2 regions of the Bacillus xiamenensis genome follow, and region 2 is predicted to be linked to the other one. Evidence: a T-box and tRNA genes for the amino acid it is inferred to sense, from the RefSeq annotation. Region 2 holds a T-box; the other holds one or more tRNA genes.
What was found. A T-box is a leader RNA that pairs with one kind of tRNA and senses whether it is charged. The one in region 2 lies ahead of ileS (isoleucine--tRNA ligase), so its partner is inferred to be a tRNA-Ile.
Positions count from the first base shown of each region.

Region 1 (3,375 bases), 1.2 Mb from region 2:
AAAAAAGCAATAGAATAGTAGAGTAGGGTGTATAAGTCTATTTTTTTGAAATAAATAGACAGTGTATCTATCTGCTAAATCTAAGGAATATCTATATCATTAAAGTATAAAGATGATAGGTTGCTCATATTTTGAAGGAATTGCATGTATTTAAAGAGAATATAGAGGAGAGAAGTATAGCTGTTAAACGTTGAATTGAAGCAGTTTTGACAGGGTGAATTAATATCATTTGTTAAAAGAAATACGTAATGAAAAATGAGATAAAATTTTTTTAATATAGCCTTTACAAATGTGTGAAACCTGTATATAATAATCTTTGTCGGATCGAGAGATTCCTACATAGTGGAGGATTAGCTCAGCTGGGAGAGCATCTGCCTTACAAGCAGAGGGTCGGCGGTTCGAGCCCGTCATCCTCCACCATATTTATTCTTACATAATGTTAGGATAGATAAAGCCGGTGTAGCTCAACTGGTAGAGCAACTGACTTGTAATCAGTAGGTTGGGGGTTCAAGTCCTCTTGCCGGCACCACTTTCATATGGTAAGATAGACAAGTCGCTTTAAAAGCGAGCCATTAGCTCAGTTGGTAGAGCATCTGACTTTTAATCAGAGGGTCGAAGGTTCGAGTCCTTCATGGCTCACCATGTTCATGCGGGTGTGGCGGAATTGGCAGACGCGCTAGACTTAGGATCTAGTGTCTTTATGACGTGGGGGTTCAAGTCCCTTCACCCGCATAGCCAAATAACATAAAGAAATCCTGTAATGCGGAAGTAGTTCAGTGGTAGAACACCACCTTGCCAAGGTGGGGGTCGCGGGTTCGAATCCCGTCTTCCGCTTATACCATCCACGCCGGGGTGGTGGAATTGGCAGACACACAGGACTTAAAATCCTGCGGTAGGTGACTACCGTGCCGGTTCAAGTCCGGCCCTCGGCATTATGAAATAAGCGCCCGTAGCTCAATTGGATAGAGCGTTTGACTACGGATCAAAAGGTTAGGGGTTCGACTCCTCTCGGGCGCGCCATTAAGATCGGGAAGTAGCTCAGCTTGGTAGAGCACTTGGTTTGGGACCAAGGGGTCGCAGGTTCGAATCCTGTCTTCCCGACCATCTTTTTATGGGGCCTTAGCTCAGCTGGGAGAGCGCCTGCCTTGCACGCAGGAGGTCAGCGGTTCGATCCCGCTAGGCTCCACTTTCTAAAAAAAATATTTTGATCATGGCGGTGTAGCTCAGCTGGCTAGAGCGTACGGTTCATACCCGTGAGGTCGGGGGTTCGATCCCCTCCGCCGCTATAAAGGACCTTTAGCTCAGTTGGTTAGAGCAGACGGCTCATAACCGTCCGGTCGTAGGTTCGAGTCCTACAAGGTCCACCATCTATACGGAGGAATACCCAAGTCCGGCTGAAGGGATCGGTCTTGAAAACCGACAGGGGTGTCAAAGCCCGCGGGGGTTCGAATCCCTCTTCCTCCGCCATATTTTTAAGAAACCATATCATCGCGGGGTGGAGCAGTTCGGTAGCTCGTCGGGCTCATAACCCGAAGGTCGCAGGTTCAAATCCTGCCCCCGCAACCAAATTTTATTCTTATGTCTATAATGGTCCGGTAGTTCAGTTGGTTAGAATGCCTGCCTGTCACGCAGGAGGTCGCGGGTTCGAGTCCCGTCCGGACCGCCATTTTTAAATGAATACATGGCTCGGTAGCTCAGTTGGTAGAGCAACGGACTGAAAATCCGTGTGTCGGCGGTTCGATTCCGTCCCGAGCCACTTTTACAAATAAATATTGACAGTATGGCGGTTGTGGCGAAGTGGTTAACGCACCAGATTGTGGCTCTGGCACTCGTGGGTTCGATTCCCATCAATCGCCCCATACATATTTTTGCGGGTGTAGTTTAGTGGTAAAACCTCAGCCTTCCAAGCTGATGTCGTGGGTTCGATTCCCATCACCCGCTCCATTTGTATATCGTTCATGGGCCTGTAGCTCAGCTGGTTAGAGCGCACGCCTGATAAGCGTGAGGTCGGTGGTTCGAGTCCACTCAGGCCCACCATGACCTTCCGCAGTAGCTCAGTGGTAGAGCTATCGGCTGTTAACCGATCGGTCGTAGGTTCGAATCCTACCTGCGGAGCCAAATGGAGAAGTACTCAAGTGGCTGAAGAGGCGCCCCTGCTAAGGGTGTAGGTCGCGCGAGCGGCGCGAGGGTTCAAATCCCTCCTTCTCCGCCATTTTTATGGCCCGTTGGTCAAGCGGTTAAGACACCGCCCTTTCACGGCGGTAACACGGGTTCGAATCCCGTACGGGTCATTTTTAAAAGAGATCTTGTGATAGATCTCTTTTTTATTTTAGCCCTTTGTCTTCTTTTCAGCGTGAACTGAAAACCTTTGCAGTCTAGGAAGGACAAGTACCGGCGCGGAGCGAATGTAACATTCGTGAGCACCGGCACGCAGGACTGACAAAGAATGCGAGGGTTTGTCTACACGCTGAAAGACCGCTCTATCGGTCTTTTTCTACATATTCATGGAGTAGATCGTATAAGACAAGTATGTCGCAAAGAATCCCCATAAAACATAAGGAATCAATAAAATTGGAACGATTTTGCTTAGTTTTCGTGAAACGATCACCAGTGCAAGTGCTGTCAGTGCAACAAGCAGGCAGTCAATTGTAGCGGCGAACAAATCCTTTTGTGTAAATTGAAAAAAACTAAAGGCCTGATTGAAAACGTAATTTAAAAGAAAGAGTATCCAGAAGGGGAAAGTGATTTTCTGAAATCCATACTTTCCATATATCATTGCAGCAGATAATGAAATGAGGGCGAATAAGACAGCCCAAACTGCTCCTATCACACCACCACTAGGTGTCCATTCAGGTTTATTTAATGCATCATACCATTCTCTGTCAATGGGGAACAGGAACCCTGCAATAGAAAATAATGCGTATGTAATAAAGAAGACGATAACCGCCCAAATGATACTTTTTTTTGCCATCAAGAATCTCCTCCCAATCTATTCATTCTTCAATTTATTTCCCAATTATTACATGATATAAACATATAGCCCCCAATATGAGGGGACTAATGCTTTTTTTCGGTATAAGGATCTTCTTCGTACGGCTTCAAGTCACCAAACATCGTCATGACGCCTTCTTCATCTAATGCTTCTTCATAGGCTTCATGTGCTTTATTCGGGTATACCTTGCTTGCTTTGCCTTCAATATCAGCAGATGCGAATCCTTCATAGGCTTCCACATCATCTTCATCTTCTGATTGTGTATACACATCATCGTATGTCAGTGGTGGAAATTCCATATCGGACGGAGTATCAGAGTTGCCATAGCGTTCTAGATCCTGATAGGCATCCTCTCCATCGTAGGCGGCACTTTGTTCATTTTC
Region 1 is NZ_CP017786.1:2,631,454-2,634,828, forward strand. Features, by position in the region: tRNA gene BK049_RS13315 (tRNA-Val) at 345-420, shown strand; tRNA gene BK049_RS13320 (tRNA-Thr) at 454-529, shown strand; tRNA gene BK049_RS13325 (tRNA-Lys) at 567-642, shown strand; tRNA gene BK049_RS13330 (tRNA-Leu) at 650-732, shown strand; tRNA gene BK049_RS13335 (tRNA-Gly) at 763-834, shown strand; tRNA gene BK049_RS13340 (tRNA-Leu) at 847-932, shown strand; tRNA gene BK049_RS13345 (tRNA-Arg) at 944-1,020, shown strand; tRNA gene BK049_RS13350 (tRNA-Pro) at 1,028-1,104, shown strand; tRNA gene BK049_RS13355 (tRNA-Ala) at 1,114-1,186, shown strand; tRNA gene BK049_RS13360 (tRNA-Met) at 1,213-1,286, shown strand; tRNA gene BK049_RS13365 (tRNA-Ile) at 1,291-1,367, shown strand; tRNA gene BK049_RS13370 (tRNA-Ser) at 1,375-1,467, shown strand; tRNA gene BK049_RS13375 (tRNA-Met) at 1,490-1,566, shown strand; tRNA gene BK049_RS13380 (tRNA-Asp) at 1,590-1,666, shown strand; tRNA gene BK049_RS13385 (tRNA-Phe) at 1,684-1,756, shown strand; tRNA gene BK049_RS13390 (tRNA-His) at 1,784-1,859, shown strand; tRNA gene BK049_RS13395 (tRNA-Gly) at 1,871-1,944, shown strand; tRNA gene BK049_RS13400 (tRNA-Ile) at 1,961-2,037, shown strand; tRNA gene BK049_RS13405 (tRNA-Asn) at 2,044-2,118, shown strand; tRNA gene BK049_RS13410 (tRNA-Ser) at 2,122-2,212, shown strand; tRNA gene BK049_RS13415 (tRNA-Glu) at 2,220-2,291, shown strand; gene BK049_RS13420 (TspO/MBR family protein) at 2,495-2,971, opposite strand; gene BK049_RS13425 (TraR/DksA C4-type zinc finger protein) at 3,058-3,375, opposite strand, start outside.
Region 1: it has a tRNA-Ile gene. The T-box ahead of ileS (isoleucine--tRNA ligase) is inferred to sense a tRNA for this amino acid. The anticodon was not compared.

Region 2 (3,375 bases):
GGACTTTGAGCTGTCTTATTTTCAGGTGAACTATGCGAAAAAGTTTATTTCCATTGAACACCCGAAGCTTCTTGGCTCACTGATTGGGACAGGCCTGAAGCGTCAAAAATTCGGTGATTTGTTATTTTTAGACGATGATGTAAAGTTTATTTGTACAAGCGATGTCGCCGATTTTGTTCGGGCGCAGCTAACGCATGTCGGCAGAGCATCCGTTTCATTAGAAGAAATTAGCCAGACAGATATAAAACCGGTCATCAGCAAGACCGACATCAAAGAAGATACCATTTCTTCATTGCGGCTTGACGCTGTATGTGCTGCTGTCAGCCGTCAGTCTCGGCAAAAAGCACAGCTTTTGGTCAAAAATGGCCTTGTGAAAGTCAACTGGAAAGTCACTGAGGACCCATCCTTTACAATTGGTGAAGGCGATCAGCTCTCTGTGAGGGGATTTGGCCGCTTTAGCTTAAAAACAATTGATGGGAAGACAAAAAAAGATAAATTCAAAGTAACATTTGAGCTTCTGACATAACGAACTTGAATCTGGAGGTGGCGAGGTTGCCATTAACACCTAATGATATTCATAATAAAACGTTCACAAAAAGTTTTCGCGGCTATGACGAAGATGAAGTAAATGAGTTTTTAAGCCAAGTACGTAAAGATTACGAAATCGTGCTTCGCAAAAAGAACGAGCTTGAAGACAAAGTCAATGAGCTTGATGAAAGACTAAGTCATTTTGCAACAATCGAAGAAACATTAAACAAATCAATTCTTGTTGCACAGGAAGCAGCAGAAGACGTGAAACGCCATTCTGACAAAGAAGCAAAACTGATTATTCGTGAAGCAGAGAAAAATGCTGACCGCATTATCAACGAAGCGTTATCAAAATCAAGAAAGATTGCGATGGAAATCGAAGAGCTGAAGAAACAATCAAAAGTCTTTAGAACTCGTTTCCAAATGCTGATTGAAGCTCAGCTTGATCTGCTGAAAAATGATGATTGGGATCATTTGCTTGAATATGAAGTAGATGCTGTCTTTGACGAAAAAGAATAAGCGCATCATCTTGACATGACGTGCTCATGTTGCATATAATACCATCATAAATTAACAAGAGATAAACGTTTGAAAGGGACACTCGCAGCGGTTACATGCGTAATAAAGCGAATCAGGGATGGTGGAAGCCTGACATTACGAGACGCTGCAATGAGATCACCCCTTTAGTTCCTTTTCTGAAATGGACCAGTAAGAAAAGGCGTCTAATCACGTTACGATTTTAGAGTGGATAAGCGGCTGTTTTATAGCGCTTATCTAAAAGGGTGGTACCGCGAGACAAGCCTTCTCGTCCCTTATGGGATGAGAGGGCTTTTTTTATTGTTTTTTAATCAGAATTTGCATGTGGAGGAATGGGTATGAACTACAAAGACACCTTATTAATGCCGAAAACAGATTTCCCAATGAGAGGGAACTTGCCAAACAAAGAGCCTGAAATCCAAGAGAAGTGGGCAGAAAAAGACATCTATCAAATGGTCTTAGAGCGGACAAAGGGACGCCCGACCTTTATTTTGCATGATGGACCTCCATATGCGAATGGTGACATCCATATGGGACACGCACTTAATAAAATCCTAAAAGATTTTATTGTTCGTTTTAAATCAATGAATGGATTCCATGCACCGTATGTGCCGGGCTGGGATACACATGGCTTACCGATTGAAACAGCCCTTACGAAAAATAAAAAAGTCAAACGAAAAGAAATGTCTACAGCAGAATTCCGTAAACTATGTGAGGAGTATGCTTGGAAACAAATCGAAGGTCAGCGCAATCAGTTTAAACGTTTGGGCGTAAGAGCAGATTGGGACAATCCATATGTGACATTAAAGCCTGAATACGAAGCGCAGCAAATTCTTGTCTTTGGTGAAATGGCGAAAAGAGGCTATATTTACAAAGGTCTTAAACCTGTTAACTGGTCTCCTTCAAGTGAGTCAGCCCTTGCTGAAGCGGAAATTGAATATAAGGACAAACGCTCACCATCTATTTACGTATCATTTAAAGTGAAAGATGGCAAAGGTGTACTTGAAAACGGCGAACAGTTCATCATCTGGACGACAACACCTTGGACGCTTCCTGCAAACCTTGGCATTTGCGTTCATCCAAACCTAGAATACAGTGTGCTCCAAGTTGGTACGGAGCGATATGTTGTCGCATCTGAGCTCGCTGAACAAGTGGCAAAAACACTTGGCTTTGACGATTACGAAGTTGTTAAAACACTAAAAGGAAAAGAATTAGACACCATTGTTGCAGAGCACCCGATTTACGGCAGAGACTCTCTTGTGATGCTTGGCGATCACGTCACAACAGATGCAGGAACAGGCTGTGTTCACACAGCGCCAGGTCACGGGGAAGATGACTTTATTGTCGGTATGAAATACGGTCTTGAGGTGCTATGTCCAGTAGATGAAAAAGGTGTCATGACAGAAGAAGCACCTGGTTTTGAAGGACTATTCTACGAGGATGCCAATAAAGCCGTCACAGAGCAGCTTGAAGCAAAAGGCGCCCTGAAAAAGCTCGACTTTATCACGCACTCTTATCCACATGACTGGAGAACGAAAAAGCCAACGATTTATCGTGCGACAGCTCAGTGGTTTGCTTCGATTAAAGATTTCAGAGAAGCGCTATTAGACAATATTAAAGAAACGAAATGGGTTCCAGCTTGGGGCGAAACACGCCTATTCAACATGGTGCGTGACAGAGGTGACTGGTGCATTTCAAGACAGCGTGTATGGGGCGTTCCAATTCCGGTCTTCTATGCGGAAAATGGTGAGCCGATCATCACGGACGAAACAATTCAGCATGTATCTCAATTATTTAGAGAGCATGGCTCAAATATTTGGTTTGAAAAAGAAGCGAAAGAATTATTGCCTGAAGGCTTTACACATCCAGGCAGCCCGAACGGCGAATTTACAAAAGAGCAGGACATCATGGATGTATGGTTTGATTCCGGTTCTTCTCACCAAGCGGTTTTAGAAGAACGAGATGATCTTGTTCGTCCGGCAGACCTTTACCTTGAAGGCTCTGACCAATATCGCGGCTGGTTTAACTCATCTTTATCTACAGCAGTTGCAGTCACTGGAAAAGCACCATATAAAGGTGTTCTCAGCCATGGCTTCACGCTTGATAAAGAAGGCCGCAAAATGAGTAAATCATTAGGCAATACAATTGATCCGACGAAGGTTGCAAAGCAGCTCGGTGCGGAGATCCTTAGACTTTGGGTGTCTTCTGTTAACTATCAGGCCGATCATCCAGTGTCTGATGATATTTTAAAACAAGTAGCAGAAGTATATCGTAAAATCCGTAACACTTTCCGCTTCCTGCATGGTAACC
Region 2 is NZ_CP017786.1:182,222-185,596, reverse strand. Features, by position in the region: gene BK049_RS00875 (YlmH family RNA-binding protein) at 1-526, shown strand, start outside; gene BK049_RS00870 (DivIVA domain-containing protein) at 553-1,047, shown strand; T-box leader at 1,107-1,344, shown strand; gene ileS (isoleucine--tRNA ligase) at 1,404-3,375, shown strand, end outside.